DNA from 3 places in the Cupriavidus sp. 94F1 genome. Region 1 is predicted to be linked to each of the others. Evidence: predicted binding sites of a transcription regulator. Region 1 holds the regulator's gene; each other region holds the start of a gene.
The links. The regulator LexA, encoded in region 1, represses DNA repair genes until DNA is damaged. The targets are predictions, from matches to a motif close to ACTGTATNNNNATACAGT.
Positions count from the first base shown of each region.

Region 2: a site for LexA is predicted at 7,173-7,190, ahead of recA (recombinase RecA). Genes of this name have one in related genera too.
Region 3: a site for LexA is predicted at 3,042-3,059, ahead of imuA (translesion DNA synthesis-associated protein ImuA). Genes of this name have one in related genera too.

Region 1 covers NZ_JBYOJT010000001.1:79,187-88,875, forward strand. Annotated here, with positions in the region: gene AC3FJ6_RS00365 (asparaginase) at 1-519, opposite strand, end outside; gene lexA (transcriptional repressor LexA) at 754-1,410, shown strand; gene AC3FJ6_RS00375 (hypothetical protein) at 1,564-1,737, shown strand; tRNA gene AC3FJ6_RS00380 (tRNA-His) at 1,989-2,064, opposite strand; gene AC3FJ6_RS00385 (hypothetical protein) at 2,190-2,450, opposite strand; gene dusA (tRNA dihydrouridine(20/20a) synthase DusA) at 3,274-4,278, opposite strand; gene AC3FJ6_RS00395 (NADPH-dependent FMN reductase) at 4,680-5,243, opposite strand; gene AC3FJ6_RS00400 (enoyl-CoA hydratase/isomerase family protein) at 5,402-6,481, opposite strand; gene AC3FJ6_RS00405 (methyl-accepting chemotaxis protein) at 6,596-8,164, opposite strand; gene AC3FJ6_RS00410 (sterol desaturase family protein) at 8,387-9,307, shown strand; gene typA (translational GTPase TypA) at 9,388-9,689, opposite strand, start outside.
Region 2 covers NZ_JBYOJT010000002.1:160,274-169,962, reverse strand. Annotated here, with positions in the region: gene AC3FJ6_RS04855 (pilin) at 244-684, opposite strand; gene AC3FJ6_RS04850 (TerC family protein) at 1,075-1,770, opposite strand; gene sucD (succinate--CoA ligase subunit alpha) at 2,092-2,973, opposite strand; gene sucC (ADP-forming succinate--CoA ligase subunit beta) at 3,032-4,198, opposite strand; gene AC3FJ6_RS04835 (DUF2889 domain-containing protein) at 4,289-4,960, opposite strand; gene recX (recombination regulator RecX) at 5,363-5,830, opposite strand; gene recA (recombinase RecA) at 5,930-6,991, opposite strand; gene AC3FJ6_RS04820 (response regulator) at 7,272-7,961, shown strand; gene AC3FJ6_RS04815 (sensor histidine kinase) at 7,974-9,548, shown strand; gene AC3FJ6_RS04810 (DUF4212 domain-containing protein) at 9,545-9,689, shown strand, end outside.
Region 3 covers NZ_JBYOJT010000005.1:347,786-357,474, forward strand. Annotated here, with positions in the region: gene AC3FJ6_RS15190 (error-prone DNA polymerase) at 1-581, opposite strand, end outside; gene AC3FJ6_RS15195 (Y-family DNA polymerase) at 600-2,171, opposite strand; gene imuA (translesion DNA synthesis-associated protein ImuA) at 2,104-2,988, opposite strand; gene AC3FJ6_RS15205 (hypothetical protein) at 3,212-3,535, shown strand; gene AC3FJ6_RS15210 (DUF1579 domain-containing protein) at 3,588-4,085, opposite strand; gene AC3FJ6_RS15215 (DUF2880 domain-containing protein) at 4,307-4,672, opposite strand; gene AC3FJ6_RS15220 (efflux RND transporter permease subunit) at 4,778-7,894, opposite strand; gene AC3FJ6_RS15225 (efflux RND transporter periplasmic adaptor subunit) at 7,901-9,058, opposite strand; gene AC3FJ6_RS15230 (TolC family protein) at 9,061-9,689, opposite strand, start outside.

The DNA.
Region 1 (9,689 bases):
CGCCTTGGTCACGTCGCGCCCGGCGTGGATCTGCTGGTTCAGCACCACCAGCACAGCCAGGCCCCGCGCGTCCGGATGGGCCGCGACGCGCACCGCATCGAGCAGGTTCAGCGGGCCATCCGCCGACAGCGACGTTGCCGGGCGCATCGCCGCAGTGATGATCACCGGCACGGGACACGGCTGCGTCAGGTGCAAAAACATCGCCGTTTCTTCAAGCGTATCGGTGCCGTGCGTAATCACGATGCCGGCCACGTCCGATTGGCCGGACCAGTACGCCACCCGCGCCGCCAGCTGCTGCCAGAGACCGAACGTCATGTCCTTGCTGTCGACCTGCGCCACCTGCTCGGCCTCCACGCGCGCGACATCGGCCAGCGCGGGCACGGCCTGGACCAGTTGCGACACCGGCACGGTAGCCGCCTGGTACTGGGCACTGCTGGCGGGGTCGCCGGACGATCCGGCAATGGTGCCGCCGGTGGCAAGCACGACGACACGGGGCAACGATGAGGAAGACGCTGACATGTAAATAGGCTGACTGAGGGGGCTGGCCGGGCGGGCGCGGCCCGGGATCTGGCCGACGATTGTAACTGCCACCCCGCCCCAGCGCCCCCTTGGCAAACCCGCGAAGCCACCGGTGCCGCCGTCGCCCATGTAGAGCCCACTGCGCAAATTGTGCTTGCACTTCACACGATACTGTATAAAATCACAGCATACTGTTTAAACATACAGTGCTTCGGCACGAGAGACCGGCGAACCATGGCGACCCTGACACCCCGGCAGCAGCAGATTTTCGATCTGATCCGCGACACGATCCGCAACACGGGCTTCCCGCCCACGCGCGCAGAGATCGCCGCCGAGTTTGGTTTTTCCTCGCCCAATTCGGCCGAGGAACATCTGCGGGCGCTGGCACGCAAGGGCGTCATCGAACTGACCCCCGGCGCATCGCGCGGCATCCGGCTCAAGGTGGCACGCAGCGATTCGGAACGTTCCGACCAGTTCTCGCTGCCAATGGCAGGCGTGCTGCAGTTGACGCTGCCGCTGGTCGGTCGCGTCGCTGCGGGCAGCCCGATCCTTGCCGCAGAACATATCGACCGTCAGTACCAGGTGGATGCATCGGTCTTCGACGAGCGTCCGGACTACCTGCTGCGCGTACGCGGCCTGAGTATGCGCGACGCCGGCATTCTCGATGGCGACCTGCTGGCCGTGAAGAAAGCCAGCGAGGCAGCCAACGGCAAGATCGTCGTAGCCCGCCTGGGCGAGGACGTCACGGTCAAGCGCCTGAAGAAACGCGGCGACACGATCGAACTGATCGCAGAAAACCCCGATTTCCAGAACATCGTGCTCCATTCGGGCCGCGACGAGTTCTCCCTTGAAGGTATCGCTGTCGGCCTGATCCGATCGTCAGGCTTCTAGCGTGATCGGAGGCGCCTGACAGCGACTCCGGCTCCCGAGACTTAGGCAGCACGGCCGTCTGCCCTGGTCACCCGCTTTGCTTTGCCCATGCCGCCCCGTCCTTGCTGGACGACGGGCGCGGACCACTGCTGTCGCAAATTACGAGGTGTTGCCATGCTGCAATCGAATCCCATCGCTTCCCGCCGCCCGGTCAAGCCGGTCCCGTTCCGGCAAATCAAGGGCGTCCGCGTCTACCAGGGCGCGCAACGTCGCACGATGGTCGGCAACATGGCAGCCATCTGCCGCATGCTGGAACTGGCAGAACCGACCACGAAACTGCTCGATTGAAATCTGGCCGCGTGCCACGCGGATCAGCGCGCAACCGCATCACTGCGCATTCGCGTCATGCGCAGAACCGGACCTTGTCGACCCCGCCAACGTCCGGTTTTTTTCGCCCATCGACCGGCTTCGCCTTGGCGTATGCGATCGCAATCGGATGCTGTCAGGTCGGTTGCACCAGGCGGAAGGGATGGTGGGAAGGGATGCGTGCAAAGCAAAACAGCCGCTTGACTAAGCGGCTGTTTTGCAAGGGAATTCTTTGGGGTGGCTGATGGGACTCGAACCCACGACGACAGGAATCACAATCCTGGACTCTACCAACTGAGCTACAGCCACCGTAGAGATTTTTCGTTGACCGTTGTGTCGATCAGCGAAGAACAAGACTATACAAGCATTCTCTGCTGATGGCTAGTATTCCGCACAAAAAAATTTCGGATTCGCTGGCGGATGGCTTCCGGACTTCATCGGGGGCCCACCCACTTCGCTTCCAGCAGCACGGCTTCCTTGATCGCAGCGATGATCTCTGCCTCGCTCGGAAAAAGTCCAAGCAAGCGTTTCGACTTGCCATTCAGGACGTCGCGCTGCAACGCCTTGCCGGCGTCGATCGATGTGCCTGGGTGCCAGCAATAGCGCGCAGTCCATTTGCCGTCCTGCAGTTGCTCGGCTACCCAGATCACCCGGTAGTCCTCGAAGACTTCACCGAATGGTTCTTCCGCTTCCATTTCGTTTCCTCAGGGCTCGCTTCCGATTCACTGGCTTCGACATTCCCCGTCACACCGCTCGAACCGGCCAGCCCAACTGCTTTTCCCCCACTTGGCGCCGCATCCGTGAAGATACGACTCCCACGCCATGCCGGCTAATGTCGCGGCATTTTTCAGCGCATCGTAACATGACCTACGCGCCGCTCGACAGGGCATGTCTTAACAATAGCCCGAGCTTGACGTATCGGCCTGCCCTTCAAAAGCGGAGGTCTTGCCCCACCACGGCAGGGTTCTGTCGCAAATAATGCTGTTGGATACTCTTCCCCGAGGGACATTGACCCCCTCGACATTCCCGACAGGCGATCACTCCCGACGAGCATCGCCTGCTTTTTTTTTGGTGTTCAGGTACGCCACGGTTTTATGCGCGATTCGTGCATGGCGCGACCCACGAAAAAAAAGAGCCCGCTCGCAAGCGGACTCTTAAATTAGCGATCTCAATGCCCTGAAGGCACATTCAATGTAGACCCCGAACGCACGGCGCACCATCCGGGCAAACCCACGGTTGCTGTGGTAACAACGAGACGGGGCAGAAAAAAAGCCCGCACACGGCGGGCTCAAAAATCAGTTGAAGAAAGCCCTGTATTCGAGGGCAGGCACAGTGTAAGAACATGCCGCAGGACTGGCGAATTAGGGGAATCCCTTTGCCCACGCGGGTTTCCAGTCACCTCAACCGCCGCAAACGCCCTTGGGGCATACATTTGCGGCATGTGCATAGCACGATCGTTCGAAATTAGAGTTTTTCCTCCAGTCCAGCCCGCATACGATCGTCACGTTCGGGGGTCGCTCAGGCCGCCTCCAGGAGGTCTGGACGCAGATGGGAACGCGCTTCTTCGAATAGCGCATCCACGTCGGCCCGGGTGCGGGCAGCGTTCATGCGCCGTGCATCCGACAGCACCCGGCGCCAGCCGCGTCCGCCATAGACCCCGCGATGGAGGCCCAGCATATGCCGGGTGGCAGCGCCCATATAGCCGCCCCGCTCCACCAGATGGCCGATATAGGCTTGCATGGCCATTTCGGCGTCTTCGCGCGTTGGAATCGGCGATTCAACGCCGTAGAAACGGCTGTCCATTTCGGCGAGGATATAAGGATCGTGGTAAGCCTGACGGCCGATCATTACCCCATCCACGTGGCGCAAATGTTCTTCCATTTCGCCATAAGAGACAATGCCGCCGTTAATCAGGATTTCCAGCTGCGGAAATTCTTTCTTCAGCTGGTATGCAACTTCGTACCGCAACGGCGGAATTTCCCGATTTTCTTTCGGGCTAAGGCCTTTCAGAATGGCATTACGGGCGTGCACGATAAATGTTTCGCAACCGGCGTCGGCAATAATGCCAACGAAGTCGCGAACAAAGTCATAGTGCTCGATCGTGTCGATACCAATGCGATGCTTCACCGTCACGGGCACCGACACCACATCCCGCATCGCCTTGACGCAATCGGCAACCAGCTGGGGCTCTGCCATCAGGCACGCGCCGAACGCACCGCGCTGCACGCGCTCCGAGGGGCACCCGCAATTGAGGTTGATTTCCTTGTAGCCCCACTGCTCACCCAGCTTCGCCGCCTGCGCGAGATCGGCAGGTTCACTACCGCCCAGCTGCAGTGCCACGGGCTGCTCGGCCGCGTCGAAATCGAGATGCCGCGCCACATCGCCATGCAGCAGCGCGCCCGTGGTGACCATCTCGGTATAAAGCCAGGTGTGCTGGCTCAGCGCGCGATGGAACGTGCGGCAGTGGCGATCAGTCCAGTCCATCATCGGGGCAACCGAGATGCGGCGCGGATTTGCAGTCATGGGTATGGCGTCGAGGGAGCGTCCGGGTACGGTTCTGGGTCCACGGACTGAGGAAGACCCGCAAGTATACGCGAGATGACGTTCCTGAGCAGCGCCCCGGAACGCTCACATCGGGTGCGCGGCACGCGGCCAGTAAAAACGGCGCCCGGAGGCGCCGTCTCTCATGTTGGGCGGGCTGCACTCAGTGCATGAAGAGCCAGATCAGGATCAGGACGAAGGCCGGGACGCCGAGCAGCCAGGCGAGAATGTACGGCATGGTGTTTCCTCCTTGTCTATGTGTTTGAACATGGCTTCACTATAGAAAGCAGGGGTCACTGCCGGTGTCGGGTCTCCCCCGCTTCGCCTTGTAGGACGGGGCTTACCGACGTTTGAATCGGACTGGCGCGATCGGCGGCCGACTGTCAGCGCGCCGCGGCGTTGCGGTCGATCCAGGCCGCGAAGGTCGTCAGGTACTTGCTCAGGAAGCCCCGGGTCGAGTCGTTGCTGATGCCGCCCTGCTCATCGAACAGCTTGTCCACCCCGCTGATATAGGCTTCCGGCTGTTGCAGCACCGGAATATTCAGGAACACCAGCGACTGGCGCAGGTGGTGGTTGGCGCCAAAGCCGCCGATATTGCCCGGCGACGCGCTGATCACGCCACCCGGCTTGCCGTCCCAGGCGCTTTCCCCATACGGGCGCGATCCCACGTCGATGGCATTTTTCAGCACGCCCGGCACCGAGCGGTTGTATTCAGGGGTAACGAACAGGACGGCATCGGCGCGGCGGATACGGTCACGGAAGGCCACCCATTCCGATGGCGGATTGGCGTCGTCATCCTGGTTGTAGTGGGACAACTGGCGAATCTCGACGATATCGAGCTTGAGCTGCGGCGGCGCAATCGCGGCCAGGGCCTTGGCCAGTTTCAGGTTCAGGGATTCCTTGCGCAGGCTTCCCACCAGTACGGCGACATCACGAGGATTGCTCATTACGGTTCCTTTCACTGTTCACACACGGTCGAAGTGAATCACAGGCCGGCTCCGGCAGCAGGGCCAGCCCTGCCCACACTGTACTTGACTTGCATGGCCGCCGCCGGCCACCGCGCGCAACGCCCATGCCGATGCAAATGGCGCAGCGGGCGGAGCGACTACGCCAGCGATGCCAGCGGATGTTCCTCGCGCCGCCACTTGCTGTCGAAGAACGCGCGCACGCGGCCCGGCGTCACTTCGTCAAGGCGGGCCGGATTCCATTTCGGCTGGTGGTCCTTGTCGATGACCAGCGCGCGGATGCCCTCGATGCCGTCGCCATGACGGAACACGTCGTACATCATGTCGAGCTCCATGCGCAGCTCGTCTTCCAGCGTCATCGTGCGCGCACGGCGGATCTGTTCCAGCGTGACGCAAAGCATCAGCGGTGACCGGCTGCGCAGCGTGGCGGCGGTCTGGGCCGCCCAGTCGCCGGCCGTGTCACTGACCGCGCTCAGAATCTCCTGCGCCGTGGCGCCGGCAAACAGCGTGTCGATCATGCCGGCATGCTGGGCCAGCGGGCTGGCGTGCGGCACGCACGCCGCCGCGTGCTGACCCGTGAAGGTGGCGATATGGGCCAGCACGGCGTCGCCGCTGTCAAACGCATGCGCCTGCAGCGATGCCGCCAGTTCCGCCATCACATTGGCCGGCAGATAGGCATCGGCCAGCTTCGCGTACAGGGCGTCGGCGGCGTGAATCACCGTGCCGGTCAGGCCCAGGTACTCGCCGATATGGCCCGGCGTACGCGCCAGGAACCAGCCGCCGCCCACATCGGGGAACAGGCCGATGTTCGTCTCCGGCATCGCCATCTTGGTACGGTCGGTGACGATGCGCAGCCGGGCGCCCTGCGAGATGCCCATGCCGCCGCCCATCACCACGCCGTCCATCAGGGCGATATAGGGCTTGCGGTAGCGGTGGATCAGATGGTTGAGCGCGTACTCCTCGACAAAGAACTGGTCGAGCATCGGGTCGTTGGCGTAGTACGCCTGATGGAACCAGCGGATATCGCCGCCGGCGCAGAACGCCTTGCCGCCCGCGCCGGCCACCACCACCGCATGCACGGCGGCATCGGTTTCCCACTGCTGCAACGCCTGCGTGATCGCGCGAATCATGTCGAGCGACAACGCATTCAGGGCCTGCGGGCGGGTCAGCGTCAGATAGGCCACACCGCCCTGCACCGCCGTCGATACAAACTCCGTCATATCCGTCTCCGTTCCAGTAGGCGGCAATTTTACGCCACCTGCCTTGCCCGGATTCGATGACGGCGCCGTTTCAGAATCGGCTTATCGTCTGTCGAGCCGCTGCAGCCCTGGCGATCACGCCAGCCGGAAGGCCGACATCAGCCCTGTCAGCCGTTGCGCCTGGTCTTCGAGCGACCCGGCCGCCGCGGCGGCTTCCTCCACCAGCGCCGCGTTCTGCTGCGTCATGCCGTCCATATGCGAGACGGCCACGTTCACCTGTTCGATGCCGCGCGACTGTTCGTCCGACGCCGCGCTGATGCCGCCGACGATATCGCTCACGCGGCGCACCGCATTGACGATGTCCTGCATGGCGCGCTCCGCGTCGTCCACCAGCGATGTGCCTTCGCGCACATTCGACACCGAGGCGCCGATCAGCGTGCGGATTTCCTTCGACGCCGCCGCGCACCGCTGCGACAGATCGCGCACGTCGCCCGCCACCACCGCGAAGCCACGGCCGTGCTCGCCGGCCCGCGCGGCCTCCACGGCCGCATTGAGCGCCAGGATATTGGTCTGGAAGGCGATCTTCTCGATCACCTCGATGATGTCCACCACCTTGTTGGCGCCGGTGTCGATCTGCTGCATCGTGCTCTGCACCCGCGACACGGCCTGGCTGCCGGTCTCTGCCAGCCGGCGCGCATCCACCGCCAAGGTGCTGGCCTCGCGGGCGCTATCGGCGTTGTGGCGCACGGTGCTGGTCAACTCCTCCATGCTCGAAGCGGTCTCCTGAAGCGACGCGGCCTGCTGCTCGGTACGCTGCGACAGGTTGGCATTCCCGCTGGCAATCTGCTGGCTCGCCGCCGCAATCGAATCGGCGCCGCTGCGCACTTCGCCCACCATCTCGGCCAGACGCCCCTGCATGCGCCCCAGCATGCCGAGCATGCGGCTGGTCTCGCTTCTTGCGTGCTCGTCGGCGATTGCAGCGCCATCGCGCATCGCCGAAATACTAAGATCGCCGTCCGCCATGCGCGCGAAACGGCCAATGGCGATATCCAGCGGATGGACGATCGACGCACGCAGGCGCCAGGCCACCACGGTGCTGAACGCCAGGCCAAGCACCAGGACCGCGATGGAAACGGTCAGCAGCCTGTCGTAGCGATGCTGGGAATTCTCGTAGACGGCCTTGGCGCTTTCCACTTGCAGGCGCCCAAGTTCCGTATTGACGGCGGTGAACTGGATATCGAGTTTCGGAATTGTCTCCATGACCGCCTTCATCATCGCCTCGCGGTTGCCCGCGTTGAGGGCGGCGATCATCGGCGTCACGCCCTCCTGGAACAGCGCGCGGCGTTTCTCTGACACATTCTCGGTGGCGCGTGTCTGCTCGTCGGTTCGCGGAATGGCCAGATACGACTGCCATGCGGCGTCGGACAGCCGCGCGAAGTCCTGGGCCGTGGCGGCGCGGGCCTTGGCATCGGCCGCCTCGGTGGCAAAGGCCGCCTGGTCCAGCAGCACACGCACCAGCAGTTGATTCGAGCGCGCCTCCGCCAGATACGTGGCGGCCGACAATTGCTGCTGGTAGATCTGGCGCGTGGCGTCGTTGCTACGCGACATGCCGATCCAACCAACGGCACCGACAATCAACAGCAACAAGTTTGTGACAATTGTCAGAAGCCACAAACGGGTTCCAATCGTAGTGTTGCGAAACATGGGGCAGTTCTCTCCGTGACTTGAATATCGGCCACTCCTCCATGGCCGTCGCCCCAATGACGGCATTGTCGTGGCCGACTTGATTGCCTCCCGGTGATAGTCAGTCCTTCATTTTCGTGATGGATCGCAAAACGTTAAGCGGGCGCCACTTGACGTGCGTATGGAGGAAATCCTCGGTGCGAATCTGGCGGAAATATGCACACTTGCGCCATGACATCCTCCATGACATCGGGCGCTACCCCCGCCCAGGGTTTTGACCCCGGCCTGATCCTGCTAGCCTTCGCGCCAGTCTTCGTGCTGACGATTGGCTGGGAGGCCTGGTACTGGTCCAGGCGCGACCGCTCGGTCTACAGTTGGCGCGACACGCTGTCGAACGCCACGCTGGCGCTGATGCACCAGGCATCGGACGCCTTCTTTCTCTGGTTGATGATCCGCACGGTCTACACATGGTGCTACGCCCACGGCCTGCGCGCCGTGCCCCAGACGTGGTGGTCTTTTGCGCTGCTGTTGCTGCTGCAGGACTTTCTTTATTACTGGTTCCACCGCGCCAGCCATCGGGTGCGATGGATGTGGGCGTCGCACGTGGCCCATCACTCGTCGGAAGGCATGAACTTCTCCACGGCGTTCCGGCAAAGCCTGACCTATCCGGTCTCGGGCATGTGGATGTTCTGGATTCCGCTGGCTTTTATCGGATTTTCTCCAGATTGGGTCATCCTGGCCGTCGGCCTGAACCTCGCGTTCCAGTTCTTCGTCCATACGCGGCTCGGACAACGCTGGCCGATCGTTGAGAAGATCGTCAATACGCCAAGTGTGCACCGCGTACATCATGCGAAGAATCCGCAGTACATCGACCGCAACTACGCCGGCGTGCTGACGGTCTGGGACCGCATGTTCGGCACCTTCGTGCCCGAGCAGGAGGCGCCGCAATACGGCATCACGCGCCAGGTCCGTACCTACAACCCGCTGACGCTGACGTTTCACGAATGGCGCGACATGTTTGCCGATGTGCGGCGCGAGCGCGATCTCCGGTATTTGTGGAAGCCGCCGGAGTGGCGAGGACCACGGGCTGCGGCTTCGGAGGTTGATATGCTTGCCCTCTCCCCCGGCCCCTCTCCCGCGAGCGGGAGAGGGGAGCAAACCTAAGTCGGGCGACGAAAAAAAACCGCGCCACATGGGCGCGGTTTTCGTTTCCAAGGACCGGCCAGCAGGCCGGACGCCGGAAATCAGTTCGCGTCGCGCGAAGCACGCTTGCGCTCGTGCTCCTTCAGGTGACGCTTGCGCAGACGGATGCTCTTCGGCGTGATTTCCACCAGTTCGTCGTCGGCGATGAATTCCACCGCGTATTCCAGCGACATCTGGATCGGCGGCACCAGGCGCACCGCTTCGTCGGTACCCGACGCGCGCACGTTGGTCAGCTGCTTGCCCTTGATCGGGTTCACGACCAGGTCGTTGTCGCGGCTGTGGATGCCGATGATCATGCCTTCGTACAGCGCATCGCCCGGCTTCACGAACATGCGGCCGCGAT
Region 2 (9,689 bases), on a different contig from region 1:
GTTGGAATGGCGATGCGCCGACAGCCGCCAGGGCCATCGGCACGGCAATCTTCAGGGGAGTGGCGGCGCCTACGGATTGATGCAGGGCAAAGCGGCAGGCAATGTCGCAATTGCGGACAGGCGCGATAAACATGTTACGTATTGCCACGGCCAGCCTTTTCCGAGAGGCGGCTCGGATCGCTCCGAGCCGCCTTCGGGGCTGGCACCGCTAGCGGCCACGGGCGCTGCATGCCCGCCAGACGCTCAGCCAGCTGTCGACTTAGCGAGCTGCGTGCACGCTTGCGGCAGGTACTTCTTGTCGGCCGACGATTCGCACTTCCACGTCACCGAGCCCTTGTCGGCGTTGCCCATCGTCAGCGTCACGTACTTGCCGGTCAGGCCTTTGGCGATACCACTATCCTTGAAGTTCGCGGTAATCGTGCAGCCGCCCGCTTCGGTCGCGGTGCCGCCGACCTGCACGCTGTCGATGTAACTACCGGAAATGGACGTTGAAACTGGAATGCCACTGGCGGCGCCACTGGTGTTGTTGGGGCAGCTGCCCGTGTTGGAAAACGCCTCGGTCACCGGCGCCTTCTGCCCCGATGCCAGATTGACCCCTTCGGAGAACTGCGAGCGCGCCACGTAGTCCTGGTACTGCGGAACCGCGATACCGGCCAGGATGCCGATGATGGCCACCACGATCATCAGTTCGATCAGCGTGAAACCTTGTTGTAATGCGGGCGTGGCATGGCCGCTGGTGCGGCGCGCGCCGCGATGGATGGCGTTGAGTGTGCGTTGCATATTGACCCTTTCGTTTTCGTCGTCGAGCCGACGTGTTGGATTGGAAGTTCAGCCACGTGCCGCGTGCCCGAAGGCCTGTGGCGCGTGACCGGGGTCATGATCGGAAGAACGCTGGCGAGGCACCAATGACCTCGGACAATTCCTACAGAAATGTGGGAATTGTTTGGAAATCCGCAGGAGTCCGTGGCGCGGATGCTGCAATTCGGGTGTTGTAAAAACAAAACGGGCGACCCGCATGGGGTCGCCCGTTTCAGGCTCGCGATACAACTTTCTGGGTACTGCCCGATGCAATCGTCAGGCGGTCTGTGCGCTTCTGCGGCGCATCAGCTTGCCGATCAGCACGACCAGCACGGCGCCGATCACGCCGAACACCAAGTGCGCATGCGGCACGTGCACCTGGAACCATTCGGCATCCACCGGATCGCTGACCAGCATTTCGCCAGCCAGGTAGCCCAGCAGCGCGGCGCCCAGCACGATGATGATCGGGAAACGCTCCATCACCTTCAGCAGCAGCGTGCTGCCGAAGACAATCAGCGGAATCGACAGGCCCAGGCCGATGATCAGCAGCATCAGCTGGCTGCCTTCGGGGCCCTTCTGCGCGGCGGCGGCCACGGCCACCACGTTGTCCAGCGACATGACCAGGTCGGCGATCAGGATCGTGCGGATCGCGGCCCAGATGTTGTCCTTGGCGTCATGACCTTCTTCGTCGTCATCGCCAGTCAGCAGTTGCACGCCGATGTAGACCAGCAGGACGGCGCCCACGATCTTCAGGTACGGCAGGCTCAGCAGCTTGACGGCTGCCACGGTCAGCACCACGCGCATGATGATGGCGGCGGCGCTACCCCAGAAAATGGCCTTCTTCTGCTGGGCGGGGGGCAGGTTGCGCGATGCGAGCGCGATCACCACGGCGTTATCGCCCGACAGGACGATATTGGTCAGGATGATCGACCCCAGCGCAATCCAGAACGTGCTGCTGGACAACAATTCCACGGCTAGACTCCTCGAAATTCCAAAATTATGTTCCGTGCCCGCGGGAGCGGCCGGATGCGGCCAACTGCGGACTTTCGGATGTCTGAACTACCAGACATGAAGATTTATCGTACGAACCTTTCGATTCGGTTTCAACCGGGGTGGTTCGTGTCTCCGGATATACCCTAGGACATTGCCACGCCAGAACGACATTGCCCCCGCCACAAGGACGGGGGCAATGAATCGCGGTTCGCGAGGCGTCATGTCGACTCTCGCGCCCCGCAGGTACGGCATGCCGTGCGATGTGCCTGATAGCGCACAGGCACGTCATTGGCTGGCTGCTTACAGCATTGCCTTCAGCAGACGGCCCATTTCCGACGGGTTCTTGGTGACCTTGATACCGCAGGCTTCCATGATTTCCAGCTTGGCCTGGGCCGTATCGGCACCGCCCGAGATCAGCGCGCCGGCGTGGCCCATGCGCTTGCCCGGAGGCGCGGTCACGCCAGCGATGAAGCCAACCACCGGCTTCTTCATGTTTTCCTTGATCCAGTAAGCCGCGTTGGCTTCGTCCGGACCACCAATCTCACCGATCATGACCACGGCGTCCGTATCCGGATCGTCGTTGAACATCTTCATCACGTCGATGTGCTTCAGGCCGTTGATGGGGTCGCCACCAATGCCCACAGCCGACGACTGGCCCAGGCCCAGCGCGGTCAGCTGGCCCACGGCTTCGTACGTCAGCGTGCCCGAGCGCGACACCACGCCGATGCGGCCCTTCTTGTGGATGTGACCCGGCATGATGCCGATCTTGATCTCGTCCGGCGTGATCAGGCCCGGGCAGTTCGGTCCCAGCAGCAGCGTCTTCTTGTTCTGCTTGCGCATCTTGTCCTTGACTTCCATCATGTCGCGGACGGGGATGCCTTCGGTAATGCAGACCACCAGGTCCAGGTCGGCGTCAACGGCTTCCCAGATGGCGGCAGCTGCGCCTGCGGGCGGCACGTAGATCACCGACACGGTCGCGCCGGTCTGTGCCTTGGCGTCCTTCACGCTGGCATAGATAGGAATGCCTTCGAAGTCTTCGCCGGCCTTCTTCGGGTTCACGCCGGCAACGAACGCGTTCTTGCCGTTGGCATAGTCGCGGCAGCCACGGGTGTGGAACTGGCCGGTCTTGCCGGTGATGCCCTGGGTGATGACCTTGGTGTCCTTGTTGATCAGAATGCTCATTTGCTAGTCCTTTTAGTCGCCCCGCCCGGCTGCGGCCAGGCGGCAACGAAAGTTGTCCTTACTTGCCAGCGACTGCGGCCACGACCTTCTGGGCGGCTTCTTCCATCGTGTCGGCCGAAATGATCGGCAGACCCGACTCAGCCAGCATCTTGCGGCCCAGCTCTTCGTTCGTGCCCTTCATGCGGACGACCAGCGGCACGCCCAGCTGCACGGCCTTCGACGCGGTGATCACGCCTTCGGCGATCACGTCGCAGCGCATGATGCCGCCGAAGATGTTGACCAGGATGGCCTGCACGTTCGGGTTCTTCAGCATCAGCTTGAAGGCTTCGGTCACCTTCTCGGTCGTGGCGCCGCCGCCAACGTCCAGGAAGTTGGCCGGCTCGCCGCCGAACAGCTTGATGGTGTCCATCGTGGCCATGGCCAGACCGGCGCCGTTCACCAGGCAGCCGATGTTGCCGTCCAGCGAGATGTAGGCCAGGTCGAACTTCGAGGCTTCGATTTCGTTGGCGTCTTCTTCGTCCAGATCACGGTACGCGACGATCTCCGGGTGACGGAACAGTGCGTTCGAGTCGAAGTTGAACTTGGCGTCCAGGGCGATGACCTTGCCGTCGCCGGTCAGGATCAGCGGGTTGATTTCGGCCAGCGAAGCGTCGGTTTCCCAGAACGCCTTGTACAAGCCTTGCAGTGCCTGGCGAGCCTGGGCGATGCTGGCGTCGGGCACGCCGATCTTGCGGGCGATGTCGTCGGCGTCAGCGTCCTTCAGGCCTTCGGCCGGATCAACGATCAGCGTGTGGATCTTTTCCGGGGTGTGGGCAGCGACTTCCTCGATGTCCATGCCGCCTTCGCTCGATGCCATCAGGGCCACCTTCTGCGACACGCGGTCCACCACCAGCGACACGTACAGTTCCTTCTTGATGTCGGCGCCTTCTTCGATCAGCAGGCGGTTGACCTTCTTGCCTTCCGGGCCGGTCTGGTGCGTCACCAGCGTCATGCCGAGGATGTTGCTGGCGTAGGTCTTCACCTCGTCGATGCTCTTGGCCACCTTCACGCCGCCGCCCTTGCCGCGGCCGCCTGCGTGGATCTGTGCCTTGACAACCCACACCGGGCCGCCGAGCTGTTCAGCCGCCTTCAGGGCCTCTTCGACCGAGAAAGCCGGGATGCCGCGCGGAACCGGCACATTGTATTTGCGCAGGATTTCCTTGCCTTGATACTCATGGATATTCATGCGTGTTTCCTTTCGGGTAGGCGTAAAGGGATTGGAAAAATAGTTGGAGACGAAGGGCTTGCGCCTGTTTCCTTGGGCCGACCGTGACGGTCAGCCCGACGTACCGTTGGGCCGGTGGGCCAGGGTGTCTTCGCCACCTGATGCGGGGGCATCGGCGCGTGACGCGGTCTGGGGGGACGACGCCGCAGCGCCGGCTTTCGGTTTCGGCTGGTGACCATACCAGCGCGGGTAAAACTGGCGAACCACCTCGCCCTCGAAATGGAGCGCGTGGCATCCATGGAGCTGCATCGGCGGTTCGGGATTGGGGTCGTCGGCGCCGTCGCGAATCTTGAACACATCGCCCGCGAAGGCCTGGATGGCGGCGGTCGGCAGCACGCCGGCCAGTTCGGTGAGATGGGTGCAGCCGGCGACATGGCCCAGCCGGTCGCGCACGGCCTTGCGGAACCCCTTTGTCAGGTTCAGGCCGATCAACTGGCGGTAGGCCGGGCCGATCGTGTCACAATGCGTCGGATAAGGCACCCAGTCCGAACACGCCTCGGCGTCCACGATATTCAGGCGCAGGTCGATCGTCACGCGCAGCCAGAGGTCGTGCAACGGCTGGCCTTCCGGGCGGATGCGGTTACCGGCCAGTTCGATATCGCGCGGCTTCGTGTCGGTCAGGCGCGCCTCGATGTCCCAGAGGCCGTCATCCCGCAAATACGCTTCGGCCGTGATGGCACGGCGATGACGCAAGGCACGGTTGACGGGCGGGGAAAGCGGCATGACTGCGGGGCTGAAGCGGCAGGCTGAACGTGGCGGAATTCTGAGGCAGTACTTGCGCGGCGTTCGCTACGGCAAACTTCGCGGCTTCTCTTCGGTCCGGACGGCCCGGCGCATGCCGGACGGCCGTCTGGGCCGGATAACCCATGGAGTTTAACATGCCGCGCTGCTTTGACCGGGAACATCCTGCTCGACAGTCTGGCCGGCCCCGATTGTTGCAACGACAATGGCGGCAAACCGGCCTCACACCTGGGTTTCCGGCCGCCGACACGGCGCGGCGCTGCGTTGCATCAGTGGTACGACAACTTGCTTGACGGCCGCGCGAATACCCCTTATGCGTACGCAGGTATGCAGATGGCCACCCGGCGTAGGGTCCGCCGTTGCTCGCCGTTGGTACTCGTGCTGCTACTCGCCCTCGTACCCGTCCTCGGCGCCCCGGATGATCTTGCCGATCACGCTCCGCGAGAAGCCCCGGGCCATCATGAACCGGATCTGCTTGGCCCGCGCTTCGGGTGAATCAGGCGGCACACCAAACCGCTTGCGCCACACCTCGGCGGCCCGCTCCACTTCGGTATCGCGCAGCCGGTCCTGGAGTTCCCGCAGTTGGTCGTTGCCAAGTTGGTGGGTCTTCGCCTCCTGCATCACGCGCGCCGCGCCATACCGGCTGGCGCGCCGGTGGACCAGGCTATCGACGAAGCGATCATTCGACAGCCAGTTTTCGCGCTCCAGCGCATCGAGCAAGGCCTCCACTTCTTCGGCCGATTCGGCATGGGGCGCCAGCTTGCGCGCCAGTTCGACGCGACTGTGCTCGCGGCGCGAGAGATAGCCAACGGCGCGGGCCTTGAGGGAAAGCGGGGGACGGGTTCCGGCCATCAGGAATCAGGAGAGCGTTTGGGGGGCAAGGAGGGGACGAAAAACAAAAAAGCCGCCGCACTGTCATGCGACGGCTTTTGTTGCCGGCAGGCGTCAACCTCAGTCTTCGATCTCGGCCGGCGCGCCCAGCGCGGTGTTCGTCGGGGCCACGCCCAGCGCCGCACGCACCTTGTTTTCGATCTCGGCGGCGATGTCCGGATTCTCGCGCAGGTATTCACGCGCGTTGTCCTTGCCCTGGCCGATCTTGTCGCCGTTGTAGCTGTACCACGCGCCCGACTTTTCGACGATCTTGGCGTCCACGCCCAGGTCGATGATCTCGCCCTGGCGCGAGATCCCCTGGCCGTAGAGGATGTCGAAGAACGCCTCGCGGAACGGCGGCGAAACCTTGTTCTTGACCACCTTGACCTTGGTCTCGTTGCCGACCACTTCGTCGCCCTTCTTGATCGAGCCGATACGGCGGATGTCCAGACGCACCGAGGCGTAGAACTTCAGCGCGTTACCGCCGGTCGTGGTTTCAGGCGACCCAAACATCACACCGATCTTCATGCGGATCTGGTTGATGAAGATCACCAGGCAGTTGGTACGCTTGATGGTGCCGGTCAGCTTGCGCAGTGCCTGGCTCATCAGGCGGGCCTGCAGACCCGGCAGCGAATCGCCCATCTCGCCTTCGATTTCGGCCTTCGGCACCAGCGCGGCCACCGAGTCGATCACGATCAGGTCGATCGAGCCCGAGCGCACCAGCGCGTCGGTGATTTCCAGTGCCTGCTCGCCGGTGTCGGGCTGGGAGATCAGCAGGTTGCCCACGTCCACGCCGAGCTTGCCCGCGTACTGCACGTCCAGCGCGTGTTCCGCGTCGATGAACGCGCAGGTGCCGCCCAGCTTCTGCATTTCGGCGACGACCTGCAGCGTCAGCGTGGTCTTGCCCGACGATTCCGGACCATAGATCTCGACCACGCGGCCGCGCGGCAGGCCGCCGACGCCCAGCGCGATGTCCAGGCCCAGCGATCCGGTGGACACCACCTGGATATCCTTTTCGACGTCGCCATCGCCCAGGCGCATGATCGAGCCCTTGCCGAACTGCTTTTCGATCTGGGAGAGCGCGGCGGCAAGCGCCTTCTGCTTCTCAGCACTTACGCCGGCGCCGGCCTTCTTGTCGTCCATGGTCGTCCTTCAGTCAATGGGTGGTCAATTGGTGTATAAATAGGCCGCATGCGGCGTGGCGCCTGCTTTTCAAGCCTTTTCCGATGGATTTCGGGCGGCTTTCGAAGGCTTTTGGCGCCTGGACTCGCCAGTCCCGGCCCTGCGCAGTCCCTTCCGGGACGACTCGCGCGGAATGTCGGGTACTGTATAAAAAAACAGTATGCTTGGCAAGCCCCACCGGCACCGCAAACCGGCTGCGGGCGATGCAGCACAAAAAAGGTGACAAGGGTGGAGACAAACCATGCGGATTCTGATCGCCGAAGATGACGACGTGCTGGCAGACGGCCTGACACGGTCGTTGCGCCATTCCGGCTATGCCGTCGATCACGTCGCCAATGGCGTGGAAGCCGACTCGGCCCTTTCCACGCAGAGTTTCGACCTGCTGATCCTGGACCTTGGCCTGCCCCGCATGCCCGGGCTGGAGGTGCTCAAGCGGCTGCGTGCGCGCGGCGCGATGCTGCCTGTGATGATCCTGACCGCGGCCGACGGCGTGGACGAGCGCGTCAAGGGGCTGGACCTGGGCGCCGACGACTACATGGCCAAGCCCTTCGCGCTGTCCGAGCTGGAGGCACGCGTGCGTGCGCTGGTGCGGCGCGGCGCCGGCGGGGGCGCCACGCTGATGCGCCACGGCCCGCTGGCCTTCGACCAGGTCGGCCGCATCGCCTTCCTGAACGACCAGATGCTGGACCTGTCGGCGCGCGAGATCGGCCTGCTCGAAATCCTGCTCACGCGCAGCGGCCGGCTGGTGTCGAAGGAACAGCTTGTCGACCACCTGTGCGAATGGGGCGAGGAAGTCAGCAACAACGCCATCGAAGTCTACGTGCACCGCCTGCGCAAGAAGATCGAGGTGGGCGGCATCCGCATTGCCACCGTGCGCGGCCTGGGCTATTGCCTGGAGAAATTCCAGCCGGCCATGGCCACCCACGGCTGACGCAAACCGCCCATGAGCCTGCTGCGCCTGCCCTGGCGACGCCATCCCGCCGCAGGCGCCGCCCCGCTGCCCGAGGCCGCGCGCCCCACGCTGGCCGACGCCGCCGCCGAGGATTCGGCGCTGGCGGATGCCCTGCCCCATCTCGAGGAAACCTCGGCCCATCCCGCCCCGCGATCGCTGTTCGGCGAGATCCTGGACTGGATGCTGGCGCCGCTGCTGCTGCTCTGGCCGATGAGCATCGCGGTCACGTACCTGGTGGCCAAGTCGATCGCCAACGGACCGTTCGACCGGGCGCTGGAGGCCAGCGCCATCGTGCTGTCGCAGCAGGTGCGCGAAGTAAACGGACGCGTGACGCTGCAGCTGCCGCTGTCGGCGCGCGAGATCCTGCGCGCCGACGAGACCGACAACATCTATTACCAGGTGGTGGGCAAGCGCGGCGAGTACGTGGCCGGCGACCACGACCTTCCGCTGCCGTCCGAAGAGGAACAGGGCCATGCCGGGCTGGTGTCGATGCGCGACGACCGCGTGGCCGGCAACGATGTGCGCGTGGCTTATACCTATGTCGATCTGAAAAACGTCGGCGGCAACCAGCCGGTGCTGGTGCAGGTGGCCGAGACACTGGACAAGCGTGCCCGGCTGGCCAACGAGATCATCAAGGGGGTGATCCTGCCGCAGTTCGTGATCCTGCCGCTGGCCGTGGTGCTGGTGTGGTTCGGGCTCACGCGCGGGCTGGCGCCGCTGACGGCCATCCAGCAGCGCATTCGCTCGCGCAACCCTGGCGATACGAGCCCGATCGACGAACGCGCGGCGCCGCAGGAAATCACGCCGCTGGTGGCGTCGTTCAACGACCTGCTGGCCCAGCTCGACCAGTCCGTGCAGACACAGAAGCGTTTCATTGCCGATGCCGCGCACCAGATGAAGACCCCGCTGGCGGGCCTGCGCATGCAGGCCGAACTGGCGCAGCGCGAGCAGTCGCCCGAGGAACTGCGGCGGTCGCTGGCGCAGATCGCCGGCAGTTCGGAGCGCACGGCGCACCTGGTGACGCAGCTGCTGTCGCTGGCGCGCATGGAAAACCTGGCCGGCGCCGGCGGCATGGCGCCGCTGGACCTTGCCGCACTGGCTCGCGACGTGGTCAAGGACTGGCTGCCGCAGGCATGGGCCCGCAATATCGACCTGGGGCTGGAAGCCGACGATCACCCGGTCATGATCACCGGCAACCGCCTGATGCTGACCGAAATGCTCAACAACCTCTTGGACAACGCCATCCGCTACACGCCGGCCGGCGGCCATGCCACCGTGCGCGTGGCCAGCGACGCCTTCGAGCCGTTCGCGTACCTGGACGTGGAAGACACCGGGCCGGGCATCGCGCCGGCCGAGCGCGAACGGGTGATGGAACGCTTCTATCGGGTGCTGGGCACCAACACCGAGGGCAGCGGGCTGGGGCTGGCCATCGTGCGCGAGATCGTGCAGCAGCATGGCGGCGAAGTCGCCATCGACGACAACGTGTACCAGGCGTCCCCGCGGCTGGCCGGCGCGCGCCTGCGCATCACGCTGCGCCGGCTCGCCCCCGACGAGAATCCGGCATGAGCAGGAAAACGCCCCGCGACCGGATGACGCCCCTCGAACGGCGCGCCTGGCACCACAACGTGCGATGGATCGGGGGGCTGCTGGCAGCCTGGTTCCTGATCACGTTCGGCGTGAGCTGGTTCGCGCGCGAACTGCGCTTCG
Region 3 (9,689 bases), on a different contig from region 1:
GCGCGCCGGCGCCCGAGCGTGATGAACTCGCTGAGATTGCCAAAGCCCTCGCGGTTCTGCGCCAGCAGCACCAGGCGGGGCGGCGGCATGGTGTCGCCCGGGGCCGCCGTCAGCGTGAAGCGGCTGCCGATGATCAGGTTGAACGCGTCGGCCGCGGCGGCCAGCGTTTCAAGCATCGCGTGCCGGCGTGCCGCGGCATCGGGGTCTTCGCCGAAGTCGACCGGCGCCCCTTCCTCATCGCCACCCTCGCCCCCCTCCTCGTCGTCTTCCTCGACGAAGGCCACGATGTCCTCCACATCGTCCACGTCGCCCGCACCCTGCCCCGCCGCCAGGCGCCGCGCGCTGCGGGCCACGGCTTCCCACATGTCCTCGCGCAAGACCTTGATGGCGTGGTGCGCGCGGGCGGTGCCGGCCACCGAACACTCGTCGGTCAGCGCCAGGCCGCTGTAGCCCAGCTGGAACGCGCGGGAAATCAGTTCCTGCGGATGCGACGCGCCAGTCAGGAACGTGAAGTTGGAAATGCAGTGCAGCTCGACATAGTCGGGCAACGACGGCAACAGGGAAGACAATCCGGGCAACATCGCCAAGCTCCGGGGCGCTCAGGCAAACAGGCCGTGCAGGAACCAGCGGTATTCGCCGCCGTCTTCCTGCCCGTCGCGCATGGGGCGGCCGGGGCGTTCGCGATAGACCCAGCAGCGCAGCCCGTCGGCGCGTTCGGCAATGAAATAGTCGCGCGTGGCCAGGCCGCCATCCCACCAGCCGGCCTCGATGCGCTCGGGGCGCGTCAGCATGACCAACGGCCCCTGGTACACGGGACGGTGCTTTTCCACACGCAGCGGCTGGGGCGCTTCCAGCAGCCAGAGCGGCCGCTCCGGCGGCAAGGCGCCCGTGGCCGGCGCGCGCGCGGGCGTCTCGCCCACCGGGCACCACTGGTTGGCGCGCTCGGGACGATGGTCGGCCAGCGGCTGTGGCTGCAGCACGTTGTCGCGGCCCAGCCGGGCAACCAGCGTATCGATCAGCCGGCCCAGCTCGGCCGGTTCGGCGCCGGGCTCCGGAAACAGCGAATCGCTCTGCGGCACGCAGGTTTCCATCGTCTCCACGCGCAGTCCCAGGCCGCCTACGGGCGCATGAAAACGCACCTTGTCGAGCTTCTCGCGCAGCAGCTTCGACAGATGCACGGGGTCGCGGCTCGGCTGCGCCAGCGCCAGCGGCACCGGCGTGCTGTCGGTGTCCTCACCCAGCCGGTAGCGTTCGTGCTCCAGCACCAGCACGCAGCGCGTCACGCCGGCCTGCTGCGCCGCCAGCCAGCCCGACAGCGCCAGCAGCAGCCGCTGCGCCCCGGCCAGCACGCCTTCGGCCGATTCGATGCGGCCCGGCAGCTCCATGCGTTGTGCAAACGCGGGCGGCGCTTCGAACCATGCAAAGCCCGAAGGGGCGTTGCCATAGGCCTGGTCCAGCCGCGCCAGCAGTTCGGTGCCGATACGGCGCGACAAACCCGCGCGCGGCAGCTGCCGCACCTGTCCAAGCGTATGGCAGCCCACGCCTTCGAGCCAGTCCGGATCGGTGTACGCCTGCAGGCAGGTCACGGGCAGGCGGTCCAGCAGGCGCATCATGCGCGGCGCCTGCACCGCGCGCCGGGCCGGCCGGACGATGCCGCGCGGCGTCTTGCGCAGCGGCTGGCGCGCCAGCCATGCCGCGCCCTGCGCCGTGGTGCCGCTGCCAACCTGCACGAACGTGCCCAGTTGCCGCACGCGGGCGCGGATCGCCCGGCACAGCGCACGATGCCCGCCGAACAGCCGCAGGCTGGCCGTGACGTCGAGCATCACCGTGGCCGATTCGGGTTCCGGGTCGATCGTCACGGCCGGCGTGAAATGCAACAGCGTCAGCGCCACGGATGTCACCAGACCGGTCTCGGCGGCCGGATCGCGTTCAAGCTGCACCACATCGGCCGACAACGCCTGCACGCCGCCGCGCCGCATGCCGTAGCACACGCCCAGCGCCGCGGCCGGGCCATTGGCCAGCACCACGCGCTCGTGCGCCATCACGGCCACCGGCAGTTGCTGCAGCGTACCGTTGCCATGCGCGGCGGGGGTGCCGGCGGGCTCAGGCCAGCTCGGCTGCAGCGCGTCCAGCGGCAGGCGCGGCAGATGCACCGCGATCCAGTACGTCATGGGCAATCGGATCGAGACCCGCCGCGACGGCGGGCGTGGGAACGGCAGGCATGCCCGTGCGCCGGGGCACATGGGCCATGCCTTCGAGGGGCAACAGCAACGGCGTGTCGCGCACCGGGCCGCGCCGCTTGTGGAAGGTGATCGACATCAGGTTGCCCGGCTGCGGCGACAGCGCCAGCCGCAGCACCGCCGGCGACGAGTCGTGCAGCACCCGCATGGGCCGCAGCACCCACACCACGGTATCGCCAGCCTGCGCCAGCACCTGCAGGCGCCGCAGCGCCTCGGGCCGCGCGCCCGCCAGCCACACCAGCACCGCGCCGAACGCCTGGCTGCGCAGCATCTGCTCGGCCGCCCAGAGCATGTCCGTGCGCTGCGAGGCCATCGTGGCGGCCACCGGCGGGCGCACCCAGTAGAGCTGCCGTGCGGGCAGGCGGTCATCGTCCAATCCGCCCGCCAGTCCGCCAGCATTCGGCAGGTAAGGCGGATTGACCAGCGCGATGCGCCGCCCGCCGGCCGCCAGCATGCGCAGCGCCGGCATCAGCAGGCGCAACTCGCCCGCGCCGTCCTGCGTCAGCAGCAGTTCCGTCACCGCACCGGCCGGCCAGCCGCCGCCCGGCAACTCGGCGGTCAGCGCGTCATAGCCGGTCGGACAGACGGGCAGCCGGCCGGCACGGCCCAACTGGCCCGCGCGCCACAGGCCGGGATACCGCTGTTCGAGTTCGCGCACCGATTCGCGGGGCGGCTCGGCCAGCGGGGAGGATGGGGGCGCAGGGTCCTCTGCCAGAAGCGAAGGCTGCCCATGCGGGACGGGGGTCATGATCGGGTTGTCGGCCCACGCGCAGTCGGCGCGGACATAGGAATTCGTCGAATACTGTATGTTTATACAGTATCAGGGCCGGCGCAAGGGGTACGCTATTCAAGTGCCTGAATCGACGCTTACGAAGTGATTTTTGCGTCCTTGCCACACTTCCGGGTGGACGATTGCAAACAAGTGTCAAGTGTCATTGTGAAGTGTCAGGCAGTGCGGAAAAATGCGCGGCATGAAAAGGAATACGCGCGAATGCGTGCATCTGCTGATCGAAGGTTTGCAGCGTCAGGGCCCGGTGCGCCGTGACGGGCTGGCCGACGCCTGCGGCCTGTCCGCCGAGGAGACCACGCGCGCCCTGAAGGCCGCGCGGCAGATGAGCGTGATCGACCATGTGCCCTACGGCCCCGGCACGCCGCCCGCCGCCGTCTTCTATCAGCTGACCGGACGCCAGTTGCCGCCGGCGCGCAAGAGCACGCGAACTCCGCCAGCCCCCGACGACCGCTTCCAGCCGCTGCTGGAAGCCTGGTGGAACAGCAACGAGCTGGACCGGGCCTGATGCAGGCACGCCGCCGGAGGACCGGCGGCGCCGCCACGACGGGGTGTCTCGACTACCTGGCCCGCCGGTAGCGCGCCTGCATGATCTGGACCCACTCGCCGTTGTCGGTCTGCATGAATGACGTCAGCGTGCGGTTGTCGTCGTCCTGAAACGCCATCACATCGCGATACTTCGCCATCTTGCCCGGCACCACGGTGCCATCCGGGCCGAACGCCGGACCATCGGCGCGCAGGGTCAGCGTGTTGCCGTCGGCTTCCAGGTCGCCCTCGTAGACCCACATGTGGGTCATCATCGAACCAATGAAGGTACCCACGAAGTGCCGGCGGGCGGGGTCGTAGCCCAGCGTCATGACCGTCACGGCCGGCCCGCAGCCGGGGAATTCGCCTTCGGAGCGGGTCTGCACCCAGGTGTCGCCAACCTTGCTGACCTGCTCGGGAATCTTCCACTTCTCGGCCGGGCCTTCGGGGCCCATCTGGGCTTCGCCTTCGGCTGTCCAGTTGCCTACCAGCCGGTGCAGCCAGCGGTGTTCCTTGGTGATTTCGACTTGCATGCTTAAGTCTCCGGTGGATAAGTTCAGATCGATATCGCCGTCTTGTGTACAGCGTACACAAATCCTAGGAGATGATCAGAACGATGTCCACATCGGTGTGGCAGCATGACAAAAACTTAATCTTGAGGCGCTCACATCACTTGGGGTGATGGAAGGCGCGTGAGACGGCGTTCAGCGTCGGTGTGGCCGCCCGAGTCGGGTGACCGCCCGCTGCCTGCCTATTACTGCGGCAGGCGAACCTTCGGCACGATGAACTGGTTGCCCGGCGCGCGCATCACGTCGCACTGGGCTTCGCCCTTGCGCGCCTCGCCGGCCTGGTTCACGAATTCGATGCTGCCCACCACGCTGTAGACATCCTCCGCCACGCGGCGCGAGGTGCCTTGCACCCACCGGAACTTGTCGGGGTTCGGCAGCCTGGCCTTGACAGCCTCCATGCAGGCCACTGGCGCCTCGGGCGCTTCCGGCCTGCCGCCACGCTGACCCATTTCGATATTGACCGGTGCATCGGCGGCGGCTGCCACCATCGGCAGTCCGATGGCCACGCAGGCCAGGGCCCGCACGAGCTTGCGGCGCAGGTGTGTTGTCACAGGTGTGTACTCCAGAACGAAAACGGCCGGCACGCGCGATGCATGCCGGCCGGTTGCCATTGTACTGCGGCGAAAATCCCTTACGTCTCTTACGCGCTCACGCCATTACACGGACATGTCGCGCGGTTCGGGCTTGCGGTCGTCGAACCAGCGGTACAGCGTGGGCACCATCACCAGCGTCAGCAGCGTCGACGTAATCAGCCCGCCGATCACCACCACGGCCAGCGGCCGCTGCACCTCCGAGCCCGGGCCGTCCGAGAACAGGAACGGCACCAGGCCCAGCATGGCAATGGTGGCGGTCATCATCACCGGCCGGAATCGCTGGGTGGCGCCGCGCACCACGGCATTGCGCAGCGACATGCCCGACTCGCGGAGCGTGCGGATGTACGACACCAGCACCACCCCGTTCAGCACCGCCATGCCCCACAGCGCGATAAAGCCCACCGAGGCCGGCACAGACAGGTATTCGCCGGTGACGAACAGCCCGATGATGCCGCCGATCGATGCAAACGGCAGCACCGTGATGATCAGCGTGGCAAAACGCAGCGAGTTGAACAGCAGGAACAGCAGGAAGAAGATCGCTGCAATGGTGATCGGCACGATCAGCTTCAGGTGGCCCATGGCGCGCTCCATGTTCTGGAACTGGCCGCCCCACTCGTAGTAGTAGCCCTCCGGCAGCTTGACCCTGGCCTCCGTGGCGGACTGCAGTTCGGCCACGAAGCCACCCAGGTCGCGGTCCTTCACGTTGATCATCACCACCACGCGGCGCTTGGCCATTTCGCGGCTGATCTGCGCCGGGCCATCGCTGACCTCGATCTTCGCCACGCTCTGCAGCGGCACCTGCACGCCATCGGGCGCCTGCACCAGCAACTGGCGGATGGCCTGCACGTTGCCGCGGAACTCCTCCGGCAGGCGTACCACCGCCGCAAAGCGGCGCTCGCCCTCGAAGATGTCCGTGGCGCGCTTGCCGCCGATGGCGATCTCGATGATGTCGTGGATGTCCGACACGTTCAGCCCGTAGCGCGCAATCGCCTGGCGATCGATTTCGATCGACAGGTACTGCTGGCCCGAAATCCGCTCGATACGCACATCCTCCGCACCCTTGATGCCGCCCGCCACGCGCGCGATCTCGCCGGCCAGGCCGCGAAGGCGGTCGAGATCATCGCCAAAGATCTTCACGGCGATATCGGAACGCACGCCGCTGACCATCTCGTCCACGCGGTCCGAGATCGGCTGCGCCATCACGATCTGCACGCCTGGTATGGCCTTGAGCTTTTCGCGGATGGCGTTGGCGATGTCGTCCTGCGTCCAGCCCTCCGGCCACTCGTCGCGGTCCTTGAGGCTGGCGATCGGCGTCGACTCGTTCTGGCCCTGCGGATCGGCCGGGCTTTCGCCACGGCCCACGCCGGACACCACCGACTTCACGCCCGGCACCTCCAGCACCAGCTTGTTGGCCTGCCGTTCCAGCTTGATCGACTCTTCGAGCGAGATGTTCGGCACGCGGTCCAGCGCGGGCACGATCGACCCTTCCTTCATTTCCGGAATGAACGACGTCCCGAGCATCGGCACGATCATCACCGTGGCCACGAACAGGCCCACCGCCGACAGCACTGTCTTCCTGCTGTTGAGCAGCGCCCAGTGCAGCATGCGCAGGTAGTGCCGCTTCATGAACGCGATCACGCGCGTGTCATGCTCGGCACCGCCCTTGAGCAGGTACGACGACAGCACCGGCGACAGCGTCAGCGACAGGAACAGCGAGATGGCCAGCGCAATCGAGATCGTGATGGCCAGCGGCGCAAACATCTTGCCTTCCATGCCCTGCAGCGTCATCAGCGGCAGGAACACCAGGATGATGATGCCCACACCGACGATCACCGGCGTGGCCACTTCCTGCACCGCCTTGACCAGGATCTGGTTGCGGGTCAGCCCCGACTTGTCCGCATGGCCCAGCCGCTCGAACGCGTTCTCGACGACCACCACCGAGCCATCCACCATCAGGCCGATGGCGATGGCCAGCCCTCCCAGCGACATCAGGTTGGCCGACAGCCCGATCCGGTTCATCACCATGAACGTCAGCAACGGCGTCAGCACCAGCGTGGCCAGCACGATGACCGACGAGCGCACGTCCCCCAGGAACAGGAACAGCACGATCACCACCAGCACCACGCCTTCGAGCAGCACCTTGGTGACCGTCCACAGCGCGGCGTCCACCAGTTCGCTGCGGTCGTAGTACGGCACGATCTGCAGGCCACCGGGGATCATGCCCTTCTCGTTGATCTCCGCCACACGCGCCTTGACGCGGCTCACCACCTCCTTGGCGTTGCCGGCGCGCATCATCATCACGATGCCGCCCACGGCTTCGGTCTGGCCGTTCTTGACCACGGCCCCCTGCCGCACCTCGTGGCCGATCGTCACCTGCGCCACGTCGCGCAGGTAGACCGGCGTGCCGTTGATCTCCTTGAGCACGATGCTGCCGATATCGTCCACGCCCTTGGCCAGCCCCACGCCGCGAATCAGGTACTGCTCCGCGTAGTGCGGCAGTACGCCGCCGCCCGAGTTGGCGTTGTTGCGCGCCAGCGCCTGGTACACCTGCTGCAGGCTGACCTCGTAGTGCCGCATGCGCTCCGGGTTGACCAGTGCCTGGTACTGCCGCACGTAGCCGCCCTGCGAGTTGATTTCGGCCACGCCCGGGATCGATCGCAGCAGCGGGCGCACCACCCAGTCCTGCGCGATGCGGCGCTCGGCCAGCTCTTCCTGCGTCAGTTCGCGGTCACCGTCGTCGGGGCGGTCCAGCGTGTACTGGTAGACCTCGCCCAGCCCCGTGGACACCGGCCCCAGCACCGGCGTCACGCCTTCCGGCATGCGGCCGGACACCTCGATCAGCCGCTCCATGACGAGCTGCCGCGCGAAGTACACGTCGGTCTTGTCCGTGAACACGAGCGTGATCAGCGACAGGCCGGCCTTGTTCAGCGAGCGCATCTCTTCGAGTCCGGGCAGGCCCGTCATCGACATTTCGATGGGCACGGTGACAAAGCGCTCCACCTCCTCGGGCGAGCGGCCGGTGGCTTCGGTGGCGATCTGCACCTGGACGTTGGTCACGTCCGGGAAGGCATCGACCGACAGCTTGCCGGCCGCGCGCAGGCCAAAGAAGAACAGCACCACCGCCACCACACACACCACCAGCCGCTGCTTGATCGCGGCCTCCACAAGCGATGTCATCATGGCGGCTTACCCCTGTTCCAGGCGCTTGCGTTCGTTGTCGAGGTGGAACGCACCCTCCACGACCACGCGATCGCCCGCCTTGATACCGCTCTGCACCACGCGCATGCCGTCGCTTTCCGAACCCAGCTTCACCTTGGTCAGGCGATACTGGCCGGGCGCCATTTCCACGTAGACCTGCTCGTCGTTGCCGTCGCGCACCACCGCCGAACCGGGCACCACCAGCGTATCGACGGGCTTGCCCGCGATCAGCATGCTGGCCAGCATGGCCGGCTTCAGGCGCCCTTCCTTGTTCTCCAGCTCGGTACGGACCAACACCGTGCGCGATTGCGGATTCACGGTACGGCCCACGTAGATCAGCTTGCCCGTGATGCGGCCGTTGGTATTGGCCAGGGACGGCACCTCGATGTCGACGGCCTGGCCTTCGGCCACCTGGGCCGCCTGCTGCTCGGGCACCTCGGCCACCACCCAGACCCGCGACAGGTCGGCCACGGTGTACAGCGCGTCGGCCGGCTGCACCACCTGGCCCTGGGCCACGTTGCGCTCCACCACCGTGCCGCTGATGCTGGAAAACACCGGCGAATACGACTCGATGCTGCCGTTCTTCGCCAGCGTGGCAATGGCCTGCGCGGACATGCCCAGCACGCGCAGCTGGTCGCGATAGGCACGCATCTCCGCGGCGGCAATCGCGTATTCGCTCTGGCGGCGCTGCAGTTCGGCGCGGCCGATCACGTCGGCGTCGAACAGCTGCCGCGCACGCTCGGCATTGCGGGCCTGCAGGTCGTTCTGGGCCTCGGCCTTCAGGAAGGCCATCTGCGCGGCGCCAAGTTCGCTGCTGTGCAGGCGGGCCAGCACCTGGCCGGCCTTCACTTCATCGCCCAGGATGGCGTAGAGATCGGTCACACGGCCGGTGACGGTGGCGCCGATGCGCGACACACGCTGTTCGTCGAAGTCGATACGGCCCGCCACGCGCAGCATCTCGCTGAACGGGGACGATGCCACGGGTGCCACCTTGAGGGTCTTCTGCAGGTTGTCTTCGGCCTTGACGATGCCGGGCGGCAGCTTGGGCGCCTCGGCAACGGCTTCGGGTTCCTTGGAGCAGCCGGCCAGCGACATCACCATCACGACGGCGGCGGCAATGGAAAGCAGGGAATGAGAGGGACGCATGTTCAGTTCAGATTCTGGGAGACGGGCCGGGAGGGCACGATGGCAGCGGCGCCGGGCGTGGCCGACATGAGCTTTTCGATCTGGATGGCGGCGATCTGCAGTTCGTACTGCGCGTTGATCAGTTCGCTGCGCGCATTGCGCAGCACGCGCTGGGCGTCGAGATAGTCGAGAATGCCGCGCTCGCCAAAGCGGTAGGCGGCTTCCGCCACGCCCAGCGCCGATTCGGCTTCGCGCACGATCCCCGATTCCAGCGCGGTGACCTGCGCCTGCGTGATCTCGTACTGCTGGTAGGCGGTGTCCAGCTCCTGCGTGAGTTCGAACTCGCGCGCCTCCAGCGCGGTACGCGCCTGCGTGGCCTGTGCCGTGGCTTCGCCCACCGGGCCGCTGCGGCGGTCCCACAACGGAATCGTCATCACCAGGCCGATCTGCGAGACGTTGTTGTCCGGCTGGCGATCGGTACTGGCGCGCAGCGACACCTCGGGCCAGCGCAGCGAACGCTGGTAGTCCACGCCCAGGCGGGCGCGTTCCAGTTCGCTGCGGCGCTGGTTCAGTTCGGCGTTGTTGGCCTGCATGCTGTCGCGCAGCACGGCCAGGTTCGGCACGTCGGGCGTATTGGCCAGGCTGCCCACCA